Regions from separate parts of the Desulfosporosinus meridiei DSM 13257 genome, predicted to be linked through region 1. Evidence: riboswitches for the same ligand, from Rfam matches in the RefSeq annotation. Region 1 holds a riboswitch; the other holds the start of a gene.

Region 1 (12,287 bases):
AAAATTGCTAAAAGTTTCATCTTCACAACTTTCTTTAACAAGATCATAGAGGGCAGTGAAAGTGCTGTTACAGCCATCATAAAGGATAAGGCAGTTCCAATCCCTACCCCTTTTAAAACTAAGGCTTCAGCGATGGGTAAGGTTCCGAAGATATCCGCATACATTGGTACACCCACAAGGGTGGCTAACAAGACCGAATACCATTTATCCTGGCCCAGGACTGCTGAAATTATGTTTTCAGGAATCCAATTGTGGATGGCTGCCCCTATTCCCACCCCGATAAGAATGTAGAGCCATACTTTTTTAATGATCTCGAAGACCTGATCTCTGGCATATTCCATTCTTTCACGAGTCGTCAGCTCTTCTTGATCCACCTCAAGTATCTTATTGCCAAAGACAAAGGATTCCACATACTCCTCAAGCTTGGCCTTACTAATGATGGTACCTCCAATCACTGCCAGGACAATCCCAACAACCACATAAGCTATGGCAATTTTCCAGTTAAAAATGCTGGCAAGTAAAATAACCGAGGCTAAATCGACAAGCGGAGAGGATATTAAAAATGAAAACGTCACCCCGATCGGCAGACCTGCACTGGTAAAGCCTATGAATAAGGGAATGGATGAGCAGGAACAAAAGGGAGTAACCGTTCCAAGTAAAGCACCTAAAATGTTGGCTGAAACTCCTTTGTATCTACCTAATATTTTTCTAGTTCTCTCAGGCGGAAAAAAGCTTTGGATGTAGGAAATTGTAAAGATTAAGACTGAAAGCAAGATAAAAATTTTTATGACATCATAAATATAGAAATGGATGCTTCCGCCTAAGCGTTCCTGGATGCTTAACCCAAAGACGTTTTCTACCAGGAGCTTTACTAAGTTACTAAGCCACTCCATTCTAAGCAATTGGTTATTTAACCATTCAAAAATAAACAAACGATCATCTCCCTAGATACATAATCTCAGCTTACGATACAACGGCCTTGACAAGGGAAATTTCCAACATTCATTTGTGACCGACAGGAATTATGAACGCAAATATAGGCAACCTTTATTTTCGGAGTCATAGTTACTCCTTTCTATTGGCTGTACTTTGGCAGGCCAGTTTCAGCAAAATACTTGCGTTTGAAGAAGAGAGCTGAATTCACCAAAGCAATCATGACCGGCACTTCTACCAAAGGACCGATGACTGCCGTGAAGGCTACATCTGAAGCGATCCCGAAGACAGCTACGGCAACAGCTATGGCAAGTTCAAAATTATTGCTTGCGGCTGTAAAAGCAAGGGTTACTGTTTGGTCATATCTGAAACCGCCTTTGAAAGACATATAAAAACTGACAAAGAACATAATGGCGAAGTAGATTAACATGGGTATGGCAATTCTAACCACATCTCCGGGATTATTAATAATCTGCTCTCCTTTGGATATAAACATAATGACGATGGTATAAAGGAGTGCTATCAAAGCTAAGGGAGAAATCTTGGGAATGAATACCTTCTCGTACCACTCTTTTGTTTTAATCCTTATTAAGCTAAAGCGTGTCAAAAAGCCTGCTGTAAAAGGAATCCCCAAATAAATCAGAACGCTCTTGGCTACTTCCCACATTGAAACATCCACGACCTGGCCTCCCCAGGAAAGTCCCAGCCACTTAGGTATCAGAGTGACAAAGATATAAATATAGACAGTGTATAAAAGAATTTGGAAGATTGAATTCAGCGCTACCAAAGCAGCACAATATTCATTATCCCCTTTGGCCAGGGAATTCCAAACGATAACCATGGCAATACACCGGGCAAGGCCTATAATAATAAGACCAATGGCAAAGCCGGGTTTATCTCCCAGGAGCAATACAGCCAGGACAAACATCAAAATAGGTCCGATAATCCAGTTTTGGATCAGTGAAAAGGAAAAGATCTTTTTATTTTCTGTCACTTTTCCGATCTCTTCATACTTCACCTTGGCCAGAGGCGGATACATCATGATGATCAGACCGATGGCTATCGGCCAGGATATTGTTCCTGTGCTGAATTCACTCAGTGACGTTGCTAAGTCAGGAAAGAAATACCCCCCCAAAACCCCTACTGCCATGGCGATAAATATCCAAAGGGTCAAAAATCTGTCTAAAAACGATAACCTGGCTTGTTTAACGATTTCCACTTCTAACATCCTCCCAAATCTAATCACAGTTCACAGTCTTACGCTTTAACCAATCCTTTAAATTTTGCAGGTCATTTTGATATAGTTCCAGATTCCTCAAGTTGTCATAGACCAAGCTGTCTATAAACTTGATCCGTTCATCGATAGCCAAGGAATAGTAAACCCACTGGGCATGCTTGCGGTCTTTCACCAAATCGGCGTTCTTTAGATAGATCAAATGCCTCGATGCTTTAGCTTGCGTAATCTGTAGGGTTTCCATGATATCGCAAACACAGAGTTCCTTTTCAAATAACAGGTTTAAAATCCTTAACCGGGTTTCGTCAGATAGGGCCTTTAAGGCATCTAACAGTTTTTCCATTGAAATCACCTCTTACTAAACTTTTATATAATACTCATATACTCTTACATTCGTTTATGCGATTATATGAGTATTATACATTATTATCTCTAAAAAGAAAACTGGCATTCGGAAATTTGCTTAATAATGGCGCAGGTCGTTTCATCGGAGACAACAAAGCATAAAGAACAAGCTTAGCTTACTAGAAAAGTTTGCTGGCGCACGAAGACACTGGACTAATGGGGCTGTGCGAAAACTTGTTAATAAGTTTTATCACAGCCCCACTTTCGTCTAAATATCATTATCAAAAGGCGTTCTTATCCCACTTTTATAGTGGGAGAAAAACACTTCCTGCTACCAGTACCCACTTTGAATTTTGAGAATTAAGTTTTCACACAGCCCCATATTAATCCTTACCTTTAACAGCATTTACCCGTTGAAGAAGGAACACAGCAGGGTTTAATAATCTCACTGGCTTATTTTCTTGCCTCGATAATATAAGAAGCAACCAAATCTTCAATATTCTTATCGGGAGCCCAGGCCTTTACAATCTCTCTGCTGTTATCCTTGGGAGTCAAGCAGATATCCTTGAATCCCACATTCTGCAACATTGCTTTGATGTCTTCCACATATTCGGCACCGCCAATACAACTGGCAATCATTCCTAAGTCTTGTTTAATAGTCTGTGGTAATTGAGCTGTAGCAACAACATCGGACGTTGATAATCTTCCACCGGGCTTAAGAACTCTTAAAGCCTCCTTAAACACCTGTTCCTTATCCAAAGCAAGGTTGATAACACAATTCGAGAGGATGACATCCACTGAACTATCGGCTACAGGCAAATGTTCAATTTCCCCCAATCTAAACTCAATATTGGTATACCCACTCTTCTCAGCATTTTTTCTCGCCAGCATAATCATATCCGGGGTCATATCAACCCCTATCACATATCCGGTTTCCCCGACCTGCCTTCTAGCAAGGAAGCAATCAAAACCGCCTCCACTTCCCAGATCAAGAACTACTTCCCCCTCTTTTAAAGCTGCGATAGCAATTGGATTCCCACATCCCAGTCCCATATTAGCTTCAGGCGGCACACTTGAAATATCCCCCGCGCTATACCCAATTCTAGCGGATATTTCACTGATATCTACCGGAGAACCACTACAGCTGCATCCGCCGCCGCAACAGCCTCCTTCAGCTCCTTTTCGGGCAACCTCTGCATAGTTGTTTCTAATAAAGTCTCTAATCTCTTCTTTAGTGTCTATCATAAATACCCTCCATCAGTTTTCATTAAATAGTCTTTACTAAGTAAAGACGCAGGTAAAGAAAAAAGGACGCAGCTTTACGTCCATTTCCTTAACAATATTTGCATTCACTACTTTTATGCTTATAGTCGATGATATTCCCTCTGCTGTCAATTTCCAACTGACAGCAGCCTAAGAGCATTTCTTTAAGCATTTTTCTTCCCCGCTGGACTCTGGATTTTGCGCCTGATAGAGAAATACCTAGCTTCTCACTCAACTCTTTCTGAGTCATGCTTTGAAATTCTGTCAGCAGAATAGCCTGCTTATAGGTCTCAGGTAAACTTTCCACCATAATCTTTAAGCAGGATGCTATTTCAGTATTCGCAGAAGTTTCTTCTGCGGTATTGCTTTCCAGATCTTCGCCAAGATCTGTGCTTTCCAACTTAAGGTTATTCCTCCTATAGTAGTCCTTAATAGTGTTATGGGCTATTCTGAATATCCAAGCATGAAGTCTATTCTCCTTCATCAACCCGCCGATATTTTTATGGATTTTTAAAAAAATCTCCTGAAATATGTCCTCGGCATCCTGTTCATTGGCAACCCGTTTCTTAATAAACCTTTTGAGTGGTAGACTGAATTCCTCCCAAACACAGTTTATACAAGTACTCATTGCAAACCACCTCATTTTTTCATAGCAGGCGTTCCTATAGGAGATTATTTATAGATTACTTTATTTAGCGTACTGACCACATAAAATAGTACGATTTTTACCATTTCGTTTAGCTAATAAAAGAGCTTGATCAGAAGCCACAATAAGTTCCTGAATAGTATCCCCATCGTCAGGATAACTTGAAACGCCCAAGGAAATCGTGATTTGAGGATAGGATTCATTATCTAGGGCACTAATTTCTGTGCGGATCGTTTCGGCCATCTTCCAAGCATTAGCTTTTTTGCAGTCCATCAAAAGTAAAACTATCTCTTCTCCACCATACCTGTACACTCTATCTGAAGCGCGAGTGGATGCTTGAATCGTTTGTCCAACTTTAGTCAGTACCCTATCACCAACATCGTGACCAAAACGATTATTAAAATCCCGGAAATTATCTATGTCAATAAAAATTAATGAATATGAACCCTTATATTCTTCTAAACTCTTTATATCATTGTCAAAAGCTCTCCGATTGAGTATTCCTGTTAAATTATCAGTATTAAGATTTACTCTTAATTGCTTATTGATTTTTTTAAGTTTATCAAATTTCCGGGCAAACACTTCTGCTACAAGGTAATTCATTAGCCCAAAAACAATACCCAGTATCAAGCATTTAACAATAATACTGTTAAAGAAAGGGATAACCATGAAGTGCGTAAGTGCTGTATGCATAATTGCAAGAATTACCATAGCTAATAACAACCAAACTCGGATCATAAACATTAAAGCTCCCTTTTATTTTATTATCACTTCAACAGAAGATTCAACCATTACGCTAAGTATATATCCTTTCCTGTTATTACTCTTCTTTCTATCAAATTTAAGCCTCATCTATTATTTGTATGGTGTAGGCATGATCTTACATGATCATCGACCATGCCGATTGCTTGCATAAATGAGTAGACAGTTACTGAACCCACGAATTTAAAACTTCTTCGTTTCAAATCTTTACTGATTTGTTCTGAAAGTGAAGTTTGCGCTGGAATCTGTCCATCCAACTCCCAATGATTGATGATCGGTTTAAAATCAGTATAGCGCCATAAGAAATTCGAGAAACTTCCAAACTCTAATTGAATTTTAAGAACAGCTAAGGCATTGCTTCTAACAGATTTTAGCTTTAATTGATGTTTAATAACATTATATTGAGTTCTGATGCCCTCTAGTTCTTCGTCGCTTAGCTTTGAGCAATAGACAATATCAAAATTGCGGAAAGCTCTTTTATATTCCTCTCTTTTAGAAAGAACAATATTCCAGGATAATCCTGATTGAGCACCTTCTAAGGTAAGCATTTCAAATAAATATGAATCATCATGACTTGGTCTACACCACTCTTGGTCGTGATACAGCTGCATCATTGGATTATTTCCCGGCCATAAACATGCACTCATGAAAATTCCCCCAGTTAATTCTTAAGTCGAAAATTTTACACAAAAAGTGGTGCCCCAAACTGTCTCGTACATTTTATATCAAAATTCAATTTCAAGCTACAGGTCAACCCCAAAAACCCTTGGAGGGTATTAAGGCAATTAATGCGAATTAATGAGTTATCTGTTAAAATTATCATGTTAATAGATATTATAACCAAGACAGGAGAATGAGTTAATTTGATTCGAACCTTTGGATTTAAGAAGGACTCGGAGCCTTATCTTAACTTCAGTCTAGCTAGTTTAAGTGATCATGATCTGCAATGGTATTGGGTTGATTTTGATAACCCTAGCGAGTCTGAAATAGAATTGTTACAAAAGCACTTTAAGTTCCATCCCTTGGCTATCGAGGATACCCTTTTTTCTTTGAACAAACCCAAACTAGACTATTATGAAGGGTACACCTTTTTCATTCTTAATGCTTTGAAAGACGATACTCTCGACCCCTCGGAGGTATCCTTATTTGTCGAACAAAATTCTATTATATCCTTCCATACTGATAGCTTGCCTGAGATTGATGCGGCTTGGGAACGAGTTACCGGAGATCCATCCCATTGGGACAAAGGGTCTATATTTGTAGCACACCAAATTTTCGATAAAATAGTTGACCGTTTTTTCCCGGCTGTTTATATGATTGAAGATAAATTAGATGGATTAGATGCAAATCTAGATCGTAAGTTTATCCATAAATTGTTAGATGAGGTATTTCAAATAAGAGGGGATTTATTGAAACTTAGAAGAACCGTATCATCAATGAGAGATTTGTTGTATAGAATCTTGAATTCTGAACGACTACCAGGCTTCAAAGAGCATAAAATATATTTTTCTGACATACATGACCATCTATTAAAGCTCTCAGATATGATTGAGTCCAGCCGGGAAATAACGTCTGACCTCCGTGATAGTTATTTATCCATCAATTCAAATCGTATGAATACAAATATGATGGTACTGACGGTGATCACTACAATTTTTATACCTTTAACCTTTATAGCCGGAATTTATGGAATGAACTTTGATTATATGCCGGAGTTATCCTGGAAATATGGTTACTTCCTAGTTTTAGGAATAATGTCTTGTATCGGTGTTTTAATGTTCTTGTGGTTTAAGCGCAAAGGATGGTTTGATAGTTAATAGACTGGCAAAAGGTTATTCTTACTTTTTCCGTATTCTGCACTCACGGGTAAAATAAAAAACCCTGCAAAACCAAAGGGTTGTACAGGGTTAAAGGCTCAACTTAAAAAACAAATAATAGACCTAAGAAATCAATAGTTTGAATCAGCGTAACCAACCCAGCCGCCTTCTTTGACAAGTGTTTTGTCAAACTCGCCGACTTGGAAATCAATTTCCTCTGATTGGTCTGATGAAGTTACAACAATCTTATTACGATCAATGTCAATTGTTATTAAAGTGTCTTTCCCCGCGTAGTTCTCAAAAAGATAGTTTAGTTTATCAGCCGGCAATTCAATTGCTAACATACCGCAGTTATACATATTCTGTCTGAAGATCCGGGCAAAGCTCTCAGCTATCACCACATTGATTCCGTTTACTTCTAAGGCCCAGGGAGCATGCTCTCTGGAAGACCCGCAACCAAAATTGGCTCTTGTTACAAGCACAGTTTTGTTCTGAATATCTTCTTTATTGTTAAATCCAGGAAGTGTCAAATCCTCTAATAAATAAGGTTGCAAGGCCTCCTTGGTAATTTCAGTAAGATATTTGGCCGGAATGATTTCATCGGTATTGATATCACTTCTATCCAAGAATAAGACTTTTCCGCTAAATTCTTTCATCTTTCCCTCCGATATTTCAAGCTTTATACAATTGTGAGTTGGTTATTTTTCCTTCAATCGCTGAAGCTGCAGCAGTAGCAGGACTCATCAAATGAACAGTACCGCCCTTCCCCATTCTGCCATTAAAATTTCGGTTTGTGGTAGAAGCACAGGCTTCACCATTAGCTAGAACCCCATTACTCATGCCAAGACAAGCTCCGCAGGTTGGGTTTGTAACGCAAAAACCTGCGTCTTGGAAAATCTCAATTAGACCTTCTTTTAAAGCCAAGGAATAAATAGCCGGGGTTGCAGGGCTTACAATGGCCCTTACGTCATCGCTTATCTTCTTATCCTTAATGATACTAGCAGCAATTCTAAGATCTTCTATACGACCATTGGTACAACTTCCTATATACACCTGATCAATTTTTGTATGAGACATTTCCTTGACTGGTTTTACTTGGTCTGGTTTGTATCCGAAAGTAACCATTGGTTCTAAGGTTGAGACATCATATTCATAGACTTTTTCATATGCAGCATCAGCATCTGAAGTCCATTTTGAGTATTCCAGCAAAGCGTCTTCTTTAGTTTCAAATTCGTCTTGAATGAATTCCCAGAGGTATTCAACGGTTGTCATATCTGGGTAGCATATGCCACAAGTGCCTCCGGCTTCAATGGCCATGTTGCATAATGTCATCCGTGATTCCATGGACATTCCCTCGATCACCGGTCCGGTAAATTCTATGACCATGTTTGTTGCCCCGTTTACTGTCAGTTCTTTGATAATAAAAAGGATCAGGTCTTTGGCATAAACCCCCGGCTTTAAGCTGCCATTAAGCACAAATTTAATGGTTTTGGGGAAATGGAAGGCACAGATACCCTTAAGTATCCCTACTTCAAGGTCAGTAGTCCCGACACCGGCAGCAAAAGCTCCAAAAGCTCCATGGGTACAGGTGTGTGAATCTCCCATGATAATTGTATAGCCGGGTCTTACGAATCCTTTTTCCGGGAATATTGCATGGCAAACACCATTTCTCCCGATGTCAAAAAAGTCTTTGATACCATGTCTTTTCGCCCAATCCCGAAGAATCTTTCCCTGCTCAGCAGTTTTAGAATCTTTGGCAGGTGTGACATGGTCGATGACTGCCTTAATTTTCGTAGGATCAAAGACTCTGTCCATTCCCCTGGCCATAAGATCCGTGATGGCAATGGGGGTGGTAATTTCATGACAGAAAACTCTATCCAGTTTTAAGACATGGGTATCCGGAAACGGCATGTTCACCCTGTGTGCATCAAATATTTTTTCAGCGATTGTTTTCCCCATTTTATTCTCCTTATATTTTTATTAAAATTTAACCCAGAAAAAGCCCCAAAATCTATTTCATCCTCCGATGATGCCGCTTTAGTAGCAACCTTGGGATCTATCCTATTTTATAATAAAATCTTATTATATTAAAGTATAATATTACAGTTTTGTACGATAAGAAATACTTGTCATTTTAACCTTTAATTCGGAGGTATAAATCATCGAGAAATGCTTTTTCGGTTTCTACAGCGTCGACCAAAGGAAGTCTTACTCCCCCGGCATTAATCCCCTGATACTTCAACAGGTATTTAATCGGTACAGGGCTGGCGGTTACGAAAATCCCTTTAAACAAGGGAGTTAGCTTCAAATGCCATTGTAAAGCTGTTTGAGTATCCCCGGCAAACCAGGAGTCGATCATGTTTCTCATTTCGTCACCAACCACGTGTCCGGCCACACTGACGATACCAGTGGAGCCCAAAGCCAGCATAGGCAAAGTTAGGGAGTCATCCCCGCTATAGATAGCAAAATTTTCAGGTAGAATGCGCTTTAGTTCGCTGAGCTGATCCATCATTCCGCTGGATTCCTTAAGCGCTGTTATATTGGGGATTTTGCTCAGTCTGAGCACGGTTTCCGGGAGCATATTCACCGAACATCTGCCCGGGATATTATAAAGCATTAAGGGAAGCGGAGTGGCTGCGGCTATGTTTCGGAAATGCTGATATAAGCCCTCTTGAGAAGGTTTGTTGTAATAGGGTACCACTGCCATCAGCCCGTCTACTCCAATTGCGGCTGCCTCTTTGGCTAATGCTATACTTCCTTCTGTGGTGTTTGAGCCGATCCCGGCAATAACGACAGCCCGCGAGCCTACGGCTTCTTTAACGACTTTAAATAATTCAAGCTTTTCTTCAGATGAAATTGTCGGGGATTCCCCGGTTGTCCCCGCGACGACAATCCCATCATTACCATGCTTAACTAAATGTAAAGCTAAACGCCCCGCTTCTTTATAATCAATTTCTAAAGCCTCGTTCATAGGTGTAACCATTGCTGTAAGAATTCTTCCAAATGACATATTCCCACTCCTTACCCCTTATTATACAGGTGCATTTTTTGTTCATAATATAAAAACAAGGCGCAGATTAAGCTGACGCCTTGTTCTAAACAAAATTAATAAAAATTAAATAATGCACACAAAACGATAGCACTTCACCGCGATACGGTGACAGTTCAAGGACTCTTAATCCGGGAACCAGGCATGGAATTAAAGAGAAATTCCACCCTTCGGAGCCATCCCCTTTCGCTGAGGATCATAGGTATCTCTCCAACCTCATCTTAGCTACTTTTGTTTGACCCGCCTCTATCTTCAGGTATTCAACTAGTTAGATTATAGCGAAAATCACCCCTGAGTGCAATGGCCTATTTGTTAAATTTACCAACATATCCCATTGATTAACGCCATATTGTCGCACTCATAAGCATTTGCAAATCTATTACATAGATATATGGTGATAGTATATTTACATAACCAGCTATCGATGATAACATTTAGCTTGGTTATATTCATTTCTTGAACTGTAGATCTATAGTTCTAAGAATATGGGGGTGAAAATCGATATTCTCTCCGATAATCTGCAGTTATTATTTTATCGAGAGAGCCGCTATTTTGTACAATATAAAGGTTTAAACTAAATATTTTGTGAGGAGAAAACATTAATGAAAAAGAAATTACTTACTGTCCTTATTTGTATTGCGATGGTAGCAACATTTGCAACTGGCTGTAGTTCCACCACTACACCGGAAAAGCCTGCGGCAGAAACTCCGACGGTTAAGGCAGTCGAAAAGACAAAGGTATTTGTGTCCGCAGATTGGGTAAAAGGTGTCATTGATGGTAAACAACCGGAATCAAAAGATTATGTAATTATTGAGGCCGCTTGGGGCCAGGTTAGCGAAGATAAAGCCTACACAGAAGCACATATTCCGGGAGCGATCCATCTAAATACAGATGAAATCGAAGAAGAAAAGAAATGGGATATCAGAACAGGCGCGGAAATTACCCAGGTAATGAAAAATTATGGTATAACGAAAGATACTAATGTAATCGTTTATGGTGCAGACTCAGGTGCAGCGAGAGTCGCATTCGTATGTATCTGGGCTGGAGTTGAAAATGTCAAGGTCCTCGATGGTGGATTGAACGCTTGGAAAAAAGCCGGGTATCCAACTAAGGACGGTATAGAAACTGCTCAAGCAACAGCGAAAGATTTTGGGGTAACTATACCTGCCCATCCGGACTATGTTTTAGCGACTGACGAAGTAAAAGATAAGCTGGCAAAAGACAAGAACTTTAGATTAGTAAGTATTCGGAGTTTAGATGAATTTACAGGTAAGAAAAGCGGCTATAGTTACATTAAAAGAGCTGGCGAACCTAAAGGTGCAGTTTGGGGACATGATGAAACTGACTACCTCAATGAAGACGGAACATTCATCAACTTTGACAAGGCGGTAGCCATGTGGGCTGACCAAGGTATAACAAAAGATAATGAAATTGCCTTTTACTGTGGAACCGGTTGGAGAGCAACTATCCCTTGGCTCATGGCCTATGAAAATGGTTGGAAAAATATTAAATTGTATGACGACGGCTGGTTCGTATGGCAGATGGATGAAAAGAATCCGGTTCAGGCCATTACTCCCGAAGAAGCGTCAGCTAACTATAAAAAATAATTAATAGCTTAAAGAGAGTCTGATAGCAAAAGCTGTCGACTCTCTTTGCTTTTCAGTTCTAATCCTCCGGGCCTTGATCAATTCCGAGGCTCCTACTTTTTTAAATATCCTATAATCTTAATGTTTTGAATCAAGTTGACGATTGCCAATATGAAGCTGATAAAGTAATAGGAGCGATAGTCTTCTGTTGAGAAGCCGATAGTGAAAATAGTAGCTGCCAGTGTAATGATAATTAGGAAAACGACCAAGGAGACAGCCTCTTTGCCTAAACCAGAACTCTTTTTTATCATTTTAATAAACACAATAAGGGTAATAATCGTAAATATCACTAAGATGCTGACCCCAATATGTAGAATTTCATCAATGGGGTACAAATCCTCCCAGGTGTTGTTTAGATAAACAACGAATCGCATCACTCCCATCTTTTTCACTGAGTATGTTTGAATTAGATAGGCTATTATAATGAAAAGAATTTGCAGGATTGTTGCTAATCTAAATAGGATTTTCTTCAAAATGACTATACCTCCTTAACGCTATCATGACCAATTTTGATGAACAAAAGCGGCAGCCTTCTCCTGCAGGCCAGGCACCAGCCTCGTTTTCTTGATAGTATTTATTTTAAAATTTCGGT
Region 2 (12,287 bases), 700 kb from region 1:
GAGAAGCTTGCCTGTTTGAGAATATAATCTCAAAAGCAAATAGATAAGGAGCCCTTTTTATGCACAGCGAAGCTGTGTAAATAACACTGTCGAGCCGCTGAACATTATGTTTCCGGCATCGTTGTCAAGTTTGGATGGTGTTTTTTCTACTTGCGTGGAAACTGCCATCCATAACTTGATAATCCAGATATGCACCTATTTAAGAAATTTAAGAGGAGGGAACTTTATGGATGAAAAAAGCAGATGCCCGGTAACAGGCCATACAAAAAGTGCTACGGCAGGGGGCGGAACTTCCAACAAGGACTGGTGGCCAAACCAACTGAACCTTAAGATTCTTCATCAGAACTCAAACTTGAGTAATCCCATGGCTCCGGAGTTTAATTATGCCGAAGAATTCAAGAAGCTTGATCTGAAAGCCCTCAAGAAGGATCTATATGCCTTGATGACCGACTCTCAGGATTGGTGGCCGGCGGATTATGGTCACTACGGACCTTTCTTCATTCGGATGGCTTGGCACAGCGCAGGCACCTACCGTACCAATGACGGCCGCGGCGGTGCGGGATCCGGCACCCAACGCTTTGCCCCTCTCAACAGCTGGCCGGACAACGTGAACCTGGACAAAGCTCGCCGTCTGCTCTGGCCCATCAAACAGAAATACGGCAGGAAAATTTCCTGGGCGGACCTGATGATCCTCGCCGGTACCTGCGCTATCGAGTCAATGGGACTTAAAACTTTTGGTTTCGCTGGCGGACGTGCGGACGTCTGGGAGCCGGAAGAGGACATATATTGGGGCTCTGAAGCCGAGTGGCTTGGCGACAAGCGCTACTCCGGTGAACGGGATCTGGAAAATCCTCTGGCCGCCGTACAAATGGGCCTGATCTACGTAAACCCGGAAGGCCCGAACGGTAACCCTGATCCTGTGGCCTCAGGGCATGACGTTCGAGACACTTTTGCCCGTATGGCTATGAACGATGAAGAGACTGTCGCCCTCGTCGCCGGCGGACACACCTTCGGCAAGTGTCATGGTGCGGGGGATGCGGCCCATGTCGGTCCGGAACCTGAAGCTGCCGGCCTTGAGGAACAGGGCCTGGGCTGGAAGAGCAGTTTCGGCAGCGGCAAAGGCGGAGATACCATTGGCAGCGGCATCGAGGGTGCCTGGAAACCGAACCCGACCAAATGGGACATGGGCTACCTGAATGTACTTTTCAAATATGAGTGGGAGCTGGTCAAGAGCCCAGCCGGCGCGCATCAGTGGCTGGCTAAGGATGTTGCTGAAGAAGACATGGTGGTTGATGCCCATGACCCAGCCAAGAAGCACCGACCTATGATGACCACGGCTGACCTCTCTCTGCGCTTCGACCCGATCTTCGAACCAATTGCCCGGCGCTACCAGCAAAACCCCGAAAAATTCGCCGATGACTTTGCCCGAGCTTGGTTCAAGCTCACCCACCGGGATATGGGGCCCCGTTCACGCTATCTCGGTCCCGAAGTTCCTGAGGAGGAGCTGATCTGGCAGGATCCGGTGCCGGCAGTGGATCACGAATTGATTGACGAACAGGATATGGCGGATCTCAAGGGTAAAATCTTGGTTTCGGGCCTGTCAGTCTCCCAGCTTGTCGGCACAGCTTGGGCCTCGGCATCTACCTTCCGCGGCTCCGATAAGCGCGGCGGGGCCAACGGGGCACGCATCCGTCTTGCTCCCCAGAAGGATTGGGAAGTCAACCAGCCAAGTCAGCTGAATGGGGTACTTGCAGTTCTGGACAAAATTCAAACAGAGTTTAACAGTGCCCAGTCAGGTTCAAAGAGGGTTTCCCTCGCTGACTTGATCGTCCTGGGCGGCTGTGCAGGTATAGAGCAAGCTGCCAAGAATGCCGGTCATAATGTGTCCGTTCCTTTTAAGCCGGGGCGCACGGATGCCCAGCAGGAGCAGACCGACGTTACTTCTATTTCTGTACTCGAACCTGCTGCAGATGGGTTCCGCAATTACTTAAAATCTAAAGTTTCCGTACGGGCAGAAGAACTTCTGCTGGACCGTGCCCAACTTTTGACTTTGACAGCTCCGGAGATGACAGTTTTGTTAGGCGGACTACGAGTACTGAATACCAATTACGGTCAGTCTCAGCACGGTGTCTTTACCAGGAAATCCGAGACGCTTACCAACGACTTCTTCGTCAACCTCCTGGACATGAACACTGCCTGGCAAGCGACATCTGACGATCAAAACGTGTTCGAGGGTCGCGATCGCACAACCGGCGAACTCAAATGGACCGGCACCCGTGTTGATCTCGTCTTCGGTTCAAACTCCCAGCTCCGGGCCATCGCAGAAGTCTATGCCTGTGACGACTCTCAAGCTAAGTTCTTGCATGATTTTGTTTCTGCCTGGAACAAAGTCATGAACGCGGACCGTTTCGATCTGGCTTGAATGTAGGTATCATCAATGACTTTGGATGAATAAATAACATCAAGCCCCTCAGCCGAGGGGCTTTTCCTATTTTGAAATGATGTTTTTAAGCCAATCATCAATTGCTTTCTTCTTATCTTCAGTGAACTCTTTCTTTGCTTCCTCATTTAGCCACGCTAGAGATTTTTCTGCTAAATATCTTCACATTTGTTCTTCTGCTTCTGTACACAGTTCTTACATTCTGCCCCCTCATAATCTATCCCAAGGCCGTATTAACGTATTGAGGATAATAAATATAAAAACAATGAATTTGTTGCTGTATGTATCTGTTTAGAGCAACAAAAGGGGGAGAAAAATTGAAGTGTAACTGCGGGGGATCTGAAATGGACTTAGCCCCAACATTAGAAGCTGAAGAAGTTACTGAGCTGCTTCAGAAAAATGGTGAAGCTGCGGAAAATGCACTGAACGCTCAAATAAGTTCTAAAAGGCCTAAAGAACTCAAGGTCGTCATTTTCTCAATCTTAGCAGTTTGCCTAATCACAACGGGCTGCTACTACTGGTATAAGAATGTTTATCAACCGGATGAACGCCTATCTATAGCTGCCAGACTTTTGGATTATAGCCAAGTATCTGAAGCTGATGAGGCCTATCGAGCCTTCATCTCGGATTACCCACAGCATGCCAAAGTTGCTTTTGCTTATGGAAAGCTCTTTGATCTGAATTTTAGTGATGAGTCAATATCCGAGGATATCTTAAAAATATTACAAGAGAAATATCCGAAATCAGAAGAATATGCTAATAGCTTAGCCAAATCTGCAGCCCGCAAGATCAAAGCTTACAAACCTCTTTACGATTACTACTATAATACTGGCTATGGAAAAGATAAATATTACCTTGAGGCTAAAAGTCTTCTTAACGAGCTTAATGCCTTCGGAGATTCAAGTGCCTTTATTGCGGCGGGCGGCACTGATCTTATCAAAAAGCTTAACGAAATTGTTAACCCTGCCTTCGGAGCTATCGAGTTTAAGCTTGCTTTAAGCGATTACATTAACATTGATTCTGTAGTACCTGCCGACAAACCAAAGATCACATTGACTAGAAGCGATGGAACATTGATTGAAGTACAATACGACCAAAAAACCGGAATTGTTAGTTCGGCTAATCTGAACCCAGGAAACTACCAATTGGATATTAATCTGACGAGAAGCTTTGGAACACGCCGCGGTAACTATTTTGGCGGGGAATCGCTTACCATCATACCTGGGCGCAAATACAAAGACACTACATACTTGTTTATGAAAAAGAAATCTGACGCAGGATCTGATAATATCGATCAACGATATTTGAATCTAGTCAATAATACTCAAGTCATTGTTGCTAATCAAATAACCCCATCTTCAGATTCGCCTGTGCCAACAAAGATCACTGTTGATGTTTTACCTAACGGCTACCGCATTCCTGCTAATGATCATTATCTCTTCGACTTAGATAATAATACGAAAAACGAGCTTATCGCTTATTACCTTAAAACACGCTCACTTGCTATCTTACAATGGAATGGCAAATCATTCGAGGAGCAATCAAAATTTCAAATTGGTAATAACGATTCTAAACTTGACTATCCTATGTTTCCAATCAGCATCAGATTATTTAATCTTGAAGGGATTTCCTTCCCTGTCCTAGGCCTAATAACTACAAGTGGTGAAAGCGGAAGTTATCCTGAATTAACACTTTTAACTTGGAATGGAATAGATGGCTACAATATTATTTGGGATGCTACAGCCGGGGATCATGGTGAATGGCAACTATCTAACAACAAAATCATTATGAGTCAAGAAAACTTCAGTGTAAGAGCACAGGCAGATGCCAATTCGAGATTTACCCAAGAATATGAATATAATGGGACTACCTTCGTCCTAGCCAATGCCTACACTTCCAAAAGATAAATTCCCCTAAACAAATATCCCCCCGCCATTACAGCGGAGGGATTTCTTACTTTACAGGGTCTAATTAACACGGTTTCTCATATAGGTTCTTGCGCTACTAGATTTTCTACTGCAGCACCTTCATCAAACGATTAATCCGTATGCCCTCATAACCGAGATCAACTTTTCACGGTTTGTATCCTCAATTGTTGTGAGAGGCATTCTTAGGTAATCCTTGCAAAAACCCATAGCTGCCATAGCAGCCTTGACCGGAATAGGGTTAACTTCACAAAACAGAGCCTCTGTAATGCCATAAAGCTTATATTGCTGCTCAGCACTGCCGGCAATGTCACCCTGAAAGAAACGGGTGCAAATCTCACGTGTCTGTGCCGGCATAATGTTGGAAAGCACGGAAATGCAGCCAACTCCACCAAGGGCCATAAGCGGAACTATTTGATCGTCATTGCCTGAATACAAATCAAGCTTGCCGTGGACACGCGCCATCGTCTCAACAATTTTTGAAATGTTGCCATTTGCTTCTTTGATCCCTACGATATTTTCGTGTTCAGCCAATGCCTCATAGGTTGCAGACTCAATATTAATTCCCGTCCTTGAAGGCACATTGTAAAGAATGATGGGCTTTGTGCTCTTATCGGCAATTTGTGTAAACATTTTAGTTAGGCCTTTTTGCGTTGCCTTGTTGTAATATGGGGTAACTACAAGCATTGCATCCGCACCTGCTTCGCAGGCAAAACTAGTGAGATCATGGGCGTATTCGATGTCATTGCTGCCTGTGCCTGCAATGATCGGCACTCTGCCTTTAGCTTGCTGAACTGCAAATGTAATTGCAGCTCTATGCTCAGCGTCAGACAAGGTCGAAGCTTCACCTGTGGTTCCACAAATCACCAGAGCATCAATCTTTTCTTCAATTTGCCAATCGATCAATTTGCCAAACTGCTCATAATTAATTCCTGTTTCGTCCAGAGGAGTTATGAGAGCAGTGGCAATACCTTTGAAAACAGTCTTCTTTTTCATGTTTATCCCCGTCTCCCTCTATAAAAAAATAGCTGATACGGAATTCAGCCACTAAATTACCCATATGATTTTCCAATCATACTGTAAGATAGATAGCTCTCCGCAAACGCGACAGTTAAACAAATCTTATTTTGTTCAACCAGCCCTGTCCCCACGTAATTGAGACCGACTTCGGCATCTACACCTTTCACCAAAGCTACGGTCTTACGTAAACCTTAACAACTTCGGGTACTGATTGTACGATGCACCTCTATCAATTCTTATTAAGAATATTCATATATTGCTATATTTGTCAAGCCTAAATTTGACGAACCTCTTAGGCAAACTCCATCTAAAGCTAAGAATAACTAGGTTGCGTACATAACCCGTATAAGCTGAATGAAAATTACTTATTAAGCAAATAAATAAAATGCCTATAAAATTGGAGGTGAGAAAGCATGGATGAAGTAATAACATTATTATTTTACCCTATATTTCTAGTCATGACCTATTTCTTAACATTAATTTTTATCCCTAAAAATAAATATAAAGAATACTTTATCTATGGAATTCTTATCGGCGGGTTAGGGGATATAATAGCAGTTGGTTTACTTCAAAACATACTAGGTATTATGTGGTTTAAGAACCTAAGCATCTTCTATGTTTTGAAAATGATGGCCCTGTCTCCACTGTGTTGGACGGTTACTGTTATGATTTTTCTTTATTTTTTACCCGCCAAAAAGTCTTTCAGGTATCCCTATATCTTAACTTGGGCCAGTATAAGCCTTGGTTTCGGATATATCGTACATAATGTTGGACTATTCGATTTCGTTAACTGGTTCTACCCCCTACCGGGTTATTTTTTATTTCTTTGCTGGTGGGGTTTTGCTTCATGGTTGTTTAGAAATACAAGTCCTTTGGCCAAAGAAGAGTGATTATGCTTAAGCGCATAAGTCTCTTGCACAGCTTGAGCTCATCCCGAGGATTAAAAAACCAGCTCTCCTGGTCGATAGCCGACAGGCAATTCCTCTTCACTCAAAAACTTGAAACTGTCATCACGCAGTATGGGTAAAAACACTTCGTAGGGTATCCTGAAAAACGCACAGGTATAATTACTGGATCCGACCCACCTACCCTCATTGCCACTAAAATTTAAACCTCTGGCAAATTTCGTATAGTTTGAGCAATCATGAACTGCTAAATCCCAGCTTTCTTCAACGGCTGTTTTCATGAATTTCAGAGTTAATTCCCGACTCCAAATGGGGGATATATAGCCATGTCTGGAAATATACATGTTTTCCCCGTCATAATTGTCTATGTTATTGGCATTTAGGTGCAATTCTGCGCAATTGATAAAATCGAGTTTCGTCTCTAAGATTGCTTGCTTCTTCCGGAAAAAGGTTTCGAAGAACTCCGGAGTCATTGGCGTTTCAATACCTACATTTTTGATGTATTTTTTCGCTATTGCCATATTTTTAATCACTTTGTCTGAACAATTTGAGGCCCCCAGGTTGAAACGCAACTCGTCAAGACCGGCTTCACCTAAAGCTTTCAAGGTCTCTGACCTAGCTAAAGTGCCATTTGTATAGAGATGTTGATGAATCCCTGCAGCACTGAATTTCTTGATAATCGGATAGTATTTTTCAATTTCCATGAATGGCTCTAAATAAACGTAGGAAATACCCGTGGGCTTCTGTTGGATGGAAAGAAGTAAATCAATGTCCTTCTCATAAAATTTTGTGTCTCCGATTTCCCACATACCTTCGCCAACCGGTGGAATTTCATCCAGTTCTCCATAATGATAGCAGAACTTACACTCTAAGTTACATTTGTTCGTTTTCCTGATGGCACTCAAACCGGTTCCCAAGAGACAAGAACGACATCCTTTGGGGAACTTGCTTTCATTTCCCACAAAAAAAGTTCTATTCTCCAAAGTTTTCAGGCCTCTGATTTCCGACATTAAGATATCATTTCTATGATCGATGGCTGCCTCAATTTGGGCAAAGGTTGCGTAAATGATTTCTTGTTGCTTGGTCATAATTTCCTCATCCTCTGGCAATATTGCAAAGAATTCAAACCAAGTCAAGGCATCTTTCTTGGAAATTTTCATAACATGTCCTCCTATAATTAAAAATCTACTACGGATTAGATTCGTATCTCCTGCTATGTTTTTTCATAATACCATAAAAGTTTCAGATTAACACGGATATAGCTAGGCTGGTCTCGATTTCCTCTAGTATTTTACCTTATGGAGATCAAAATGGATATGAGGACAAAAAAAATAGGACTCCAAAAATAACTTTTCAGCTGTCAGCTTGAAGTTCCATCATTATCATTAATTGCTTTATCTTTAGTCCTTACCTCTGGACCATGGGTATATCCTACAACAGTAAAATGCTCAGATAGCTCTTTAATTAACGCGTCATAGTCTGGTGACCTTGCTCTCAAGCAGGAAGAAAGGTGTACAGATTCTATCCCGGCTTGAATCATATTCTTTATCTTGCGATTTAAATCACCGCCAGTGTGAGTAAACGTTAGTAATTCTAGTTCTTCAGTATATCGGGCAAAGGAATCCTTTCTTTGAAAAAAAGCGTTAAGACAGCCCTTTCCCGTACAAATTTGCATGGTTTCTTCACGCACTAAAATTCCAATCTTCATAAAAAACACCCTTAACCATTATACTACAATTAAAATGGGCTAAGGTGTGACGTGCTTCACACTTTAGCTTGCAGTAAGTGGGAGAAGAGCTTCTTTGTTTATGCTATAATAAATGTCAGATAGACAGTAATTTCTACGTCTAAACGTATATACGAGCTATCTCCATCAAACTACAGATTAGAGGAGGCGAGGGGAATTGGCAGTAGGATTTATCGGCATTTTTGGAATCGTTCTATTCGTTTTGGTGCTTCTTATGATTGTTGCAGTCGTCCTTTCAGTTCGGTCACGACAAAAAAATATAGATCCTGTCTATCAAGATGAAGGGGGAAAAAAGATGATTAAGATGGTGTATACGTATCTTATTTTGTTTGCCACCTTGATGATGACCATTGGGGGAAGTGTCGCTTCCTTTATGGCAGTGGCTGACTTGGTTTCACCTCCAAGTTACTATATGACATATGAGGAATATAAGAGAGGGTATGTTGTTCCTCAAGAGTATAGCGACCCCAAACAACCTCAGCAAAAAGTCGAAGAGAAAAGCGAAGAAGAATTACAAAAAGATTATCAAATCCTTGTTAGTCAGGAAAAGATTCGAGCCCGTGAGCGTGCTTTGAATAGCCTGATTAAGAGTTTTGGTTGGATTGTAATTCCTCTACCGATCTTTTTGTACTATCAGCGGAGGTTGAAGCAGGAATAAAGAGCTATAAAAGGTAATCAGTATAAATTCAAGATCTGATTAATCTTACTGCAGTTGCTATACCTCTTGATAGCTCCTTATATCCTAAAAAGCTCAAACAACCTATTAAAAATATCATAAAAATTCGTATGTATGTCGGATATTTATTATTCCTTATTAACCAAAGATTCGATCGCATCCCCATAAGTCCAATAAAACCTCCAATGGCCCCACCGGATATCAATATTAGCGGAATGCAGCATAAAAGATATTCATACCAGCGAAGTGATTGAGCCAGATCAAATTCCACTGAATCCAATACGATTTTTGGTATTGGATCGAGTCCAAATAACTGTCGTTTAATTTTTAAGAATCGAAAACTATCCTTTGAAATTTGAATTTTATATTCATTAAGATTTGATTGCCGAATTATATTAAGTTCATCAAAATTGATATTAACCGCCCCGGACCAAAAGGATACGTTAATATCAATTACTTTATCCTCTGGATAATTTAGCTTAAACTCATACTTCATAAAAATCATCCTGCTTAATTCTCTTTATTTCCAAACAGACTCACTGTACTAGTCTCTTTTGTTAAAAACCATTTGCTTATCGTGAAAGGCCACCGATTGTCGCATAGTTCGTTACAGCCTTATTATAGTTCTAAGCCCCATAAAAATTGTTGAAATATTTGTATGTAAAGCATAAATAAAACATAAAAATTCTATAGATCATTCATCAATACTTTTTGTGTGCTACTATGCGAATTTTTCAGCTCTAGCTAGTAATAAATTAGAAGGATAGAAGGTAGAAAAGGACTGTAAGAAACTTTAGTTTCGTTACTGTCCTTTTTCTACTACATGTAGTGCATTTGACTATAGTACGAGATCCTTCTTCCTAGAAACTTTTTTGAAGTTGTACTATGGATGATCTCATGTTTATTTATTAGTAACAACTATGACTTTGGCATAGGGTTCGCCTCGCCTGTTCTGACAATTTGATCCTGTTAATTGCCATAGCAGTTAACCCGGCAAAAGCCTCTAATAAGCGAATACGCTCTGAGTCGAATTGCACTTCTGTTGTATTAAAACAAATACCCAGAACCCCTTGAACTCCCTGTTCTGTACTCAGGGGCAAATACAAAGCCGTAGCAGCACCTAAAGTTTCCGTTCCTTTCCCCGCTTTTCGCCCTTTATCAAAAACCCAACTAGCAACTGCCAACTCGCTATCATTTAAGAAGTTATTCAATCCCGAGTCTCTTTGCAATACTAATTTTCCCTTTTCATTGGGCAGTAGCAATACAACTTGCCCCTCCAATGTGCTTGAAACATTATTTACAATACTCTCCAGCACATCATCTAATTGACTCACTGCTGCAATATCCCGACTTAGAGCATACAGGGCCGAAACCCTATTCTCTCGCTGCCGTGAATAATTGATTTGCTTCTTCAAGCGATCAGAAAGAGTTCCCGTAATGATGCCCACCAGCATAAAGATCGCGAAACTTAGCACATAACGGATATCAGCAACAGTAAACGTAAAAATAGGCGGAACGAAAAAGAAATCCAAGGTTATCGCTCCCATAGCTGCTGTGATAACTGCAGGAAGTCTTCCCCAGCGGGCAGCACTGATTAAGACAGGTAGGAGAAAGAGCATCGAAATATTTACGATTCCAAGAAAGGAACTTATGGGGGTAATAATTGAAATCATCAATGTCATTAGCAAAGGCGCTAAAATATAAGGCACCGATGAAGAATGCACTAATTGAGGACTGATCCCCTTTTTCTTTACCCTTTCTGCAGGGTAATTTCTTTGCCCTGTTTCTTGTTGACTCCCTGGGATAACGTGAATACTTATACCTTGACTATGTCGTATCACTTTGTCAACGACCGAACCGTGGACAAAAGTCCAAAAGCGAGTATGCTCCGGTTTACCAATAATTATCTGTGATACATTGCGCTTTGCAGCTAAATGCAAAATCTCTTCGGCTATGTCATCCCCTGTAAGACCAATGATTTCGGCACCTAATTGTTCTGCCAAACGAAGGTTTTTGGCCATAGAATCCCTATCAGCTTCATTTCCGGAAAGGCGGTGCAGGTGGGGTTCCACATGTACCGCAAACCATTCCGCATTTTGACTTGCCGCCATCCTTTTGGCTACACGAATTAACTTAGCTGAAAAAGGGCTGGCACTTATACATACTAAAACCTTTTCCCCAGTGGGCCAGGGACCGGCTATTCCATGGACCCGCATATAAGATTCCAGTTGGCGATCTACTTTTTTGGCGGTATAACGAAGGGCTAACTCCCTTAGCGCATTAATATTCCCTGGGCGAAAAAAGTTTTTCAAGGCCTCGGTCGCCTGTCCGGCGACATAGACCTTACCATCTTTAAGTCGTTGAATTAACTCTTCAGGAGGTATATCAATAAGTTGGATTTGGAACGCGGTTTCTAAGATCTGGTCAGGAACAGTTTCCCGCACCGTTACTCCTGTGATCTGAGCTACTATATCGTTTAGAGTCTCTAAGTGTTGGATGTTTAAAGTAGTATATACATTGATTCCAGCTGCCAACAATTCTTGAACATCCATGAAACGTTTTTTATGCCGGGAGCCTGCTACATTGGTATGGGCAAGTTCGTCAACCAAGGCAATTTGGGGACGTCTTGCTAAAATGGCATCTAAGTCCATTTCATAAAAAGTCTTGCCTTTATAATCCTGAGGTTTTGTGGGAATTACGGGTAACCCTTCAAGCAGCGCCTTAGTTTCCGCTCTCCCGTGAGTTTCTGCCAAACCCACAACTACATCCATTCCTTCTGACAACTTTTCCTTAGCTGCTTCGAGCATAGCATAGGTTTTTCCGACCCCGGCGGCGGCTCCCAGGAAAATCGTAAGTTTCCCGAGACCCTCCTTCTCAAGGCTGGCCAGCAGCTCATCGGGGTCTATTCGTTTCTCCTTTTTCATTTAACATCACCAACTTATAAAGAATCTAAAGCGATGTTTATGTTTAACACGTTTACCCGTGGTTCACCTAAAAATCCGAACTGCCTACCCTCAGTATACTGGTCTACAAGTGCCTGAACCTGTTGAACGCTTAAATTTCTGGCTTTGGCTACCCTAGCTACTTGAATTTGAGCAGCATCTGGACTAATATGTGGATCCAAGCCGCTAGCTGAAGCTGTAATCAAGTCTCCAGGAACGGAAGCATTCGCAGATAACTCGTTCTCTGTTCTCACCTTTTCTGCTCGTTGGGCTACAGAGTCTAAAAACGCTTTATTCGTTGGTCCTAAATTAGAACCACTTGAACTGGCTGCATCGTATCCATCCTTGCCTGCTGCTGAGGGACGACCAGAAAAATAGCGTGCATCGCTAAAGTTTTGTCCGATTAGGAGAGAACCTATAGGTTCACCATTTTTATATGCAAGAGAGCCCTCAGCTTGTTTAGGAAAAATGACTTTCGATAGGCCTGTCACCACTAAAGGATAGGCGATCCCTGTTAGTAAGGTCAATACAAGCAACAACATAAAGGCCCTGCCCATTGTTTTAAACATATATATTCACACCCTTCCCAAATATCCAAGACTATTCGATTATCGTAATTCAAGCCCAAGTTA

The links. Region 1 has a riboswitch for lysine ahead of dapA (4-hydroxy-tetrahydrodipicolinate synthase). Riboswitches for the same ligand answer to the same signal wherever they lie in the genome.
Region 2: linked by a shared signal. The riboswitch ahead of dapA (4-hydroxy-tetrahydrodipicolinate synthase) and the one ahead of dapA (4-hydroxy-tetrahydrodipicolinate synthase) in region 1 are both predicted to bind lysine.

Annotation. Positions count from the first base shown of each region.
Region 1 covers NC_018515.1:2,391,478-2,403,764, reverse strand. The annotation lists gene DESMER_RS11040 (permease) at 1-932, opposite strand, end outside; gene arsB (ACR3 family arsenite efflux transporter) at 1,076-2,161, opposite strand; gene DESMER_RS11030 (ArsR/SmtB family transcription factor) at 2,172-2,510, opposite strand; gene DESMER_RS11025 (arsenite methyltransferase) at 2,966-3,757, opposite strand; gene sigZ (RNA polymerase sigma factor SigZ) at 3,846-4,403, opposite strand; gene DESMER_RS11015 (GGDEF domain-containing protein) at 4,464-5,159, opposite strand; gene DESMER_RS11010 (DNA-3-methyladenine glycosylase I) at 5,270-5,830, opposite strand; gene corA (magnesium/cobalt transporter CorA) at 6,047-7,000, shown strand; gene leuD (3-isopropylmalate dehydratase small subunit) at 7,132-7,656, opposite strand; gene DESMER_RS10995 (3-isopropylmalate dehydratase large subunit) at 7,673-8,959, opposite strand; gene dapA (4-hydroxy-tetrahydrodipicolinate synthase) at 9,135-10,010, opposite strand; lysine riboswitch at 10,130-10,306, opposite strand; gene DESMER_RS10985 (sulfurtransferase) at 10,652-11,656, shown strand; gene DESMER_RS10980 (hypothetical protein) at 11,749-12,168, opposite strand.
Region 2 covers NC_018515.1:3,092,237-3,104,523, forward strand. The annotation lists gene katG (catalase/peroxidase HPI) at 227-2,422, shown strand; gene DESMER_RS14310 (hypothetical protein) at 2,758-4,347, shown strand; gene dapA (4-hydroxy-tetrahydrodipicolinate synthase) at 4,471-5,361, opposite strand; lysine riboswitch at 5,447-5,622, opposite strand; gene DESMER_RS14320 (hypothetical protein) at 5,799-6,275, shown strand; gene DESMER_RS14325 (radical SAM protein) at 6,326-7,450, opposite strand; gene DESMER_RS14330 (CGGC domain-containing protein) at 7,651-7,998, opposite strand; gene DESMER_RS14335 (hypothetical protein) at 8,195-8,695, shown strand; gene DESMER_RS22615 (hypothetical protein) at 8,724-9,209, opposite strand; gene DESMER_RS14345 (sensor histidine kinase) at 9,622-11,637, opposite strand; gene kdpC (potassium-transporting ATPase subunit KdpC) at 11,652-12,224, opposite strand.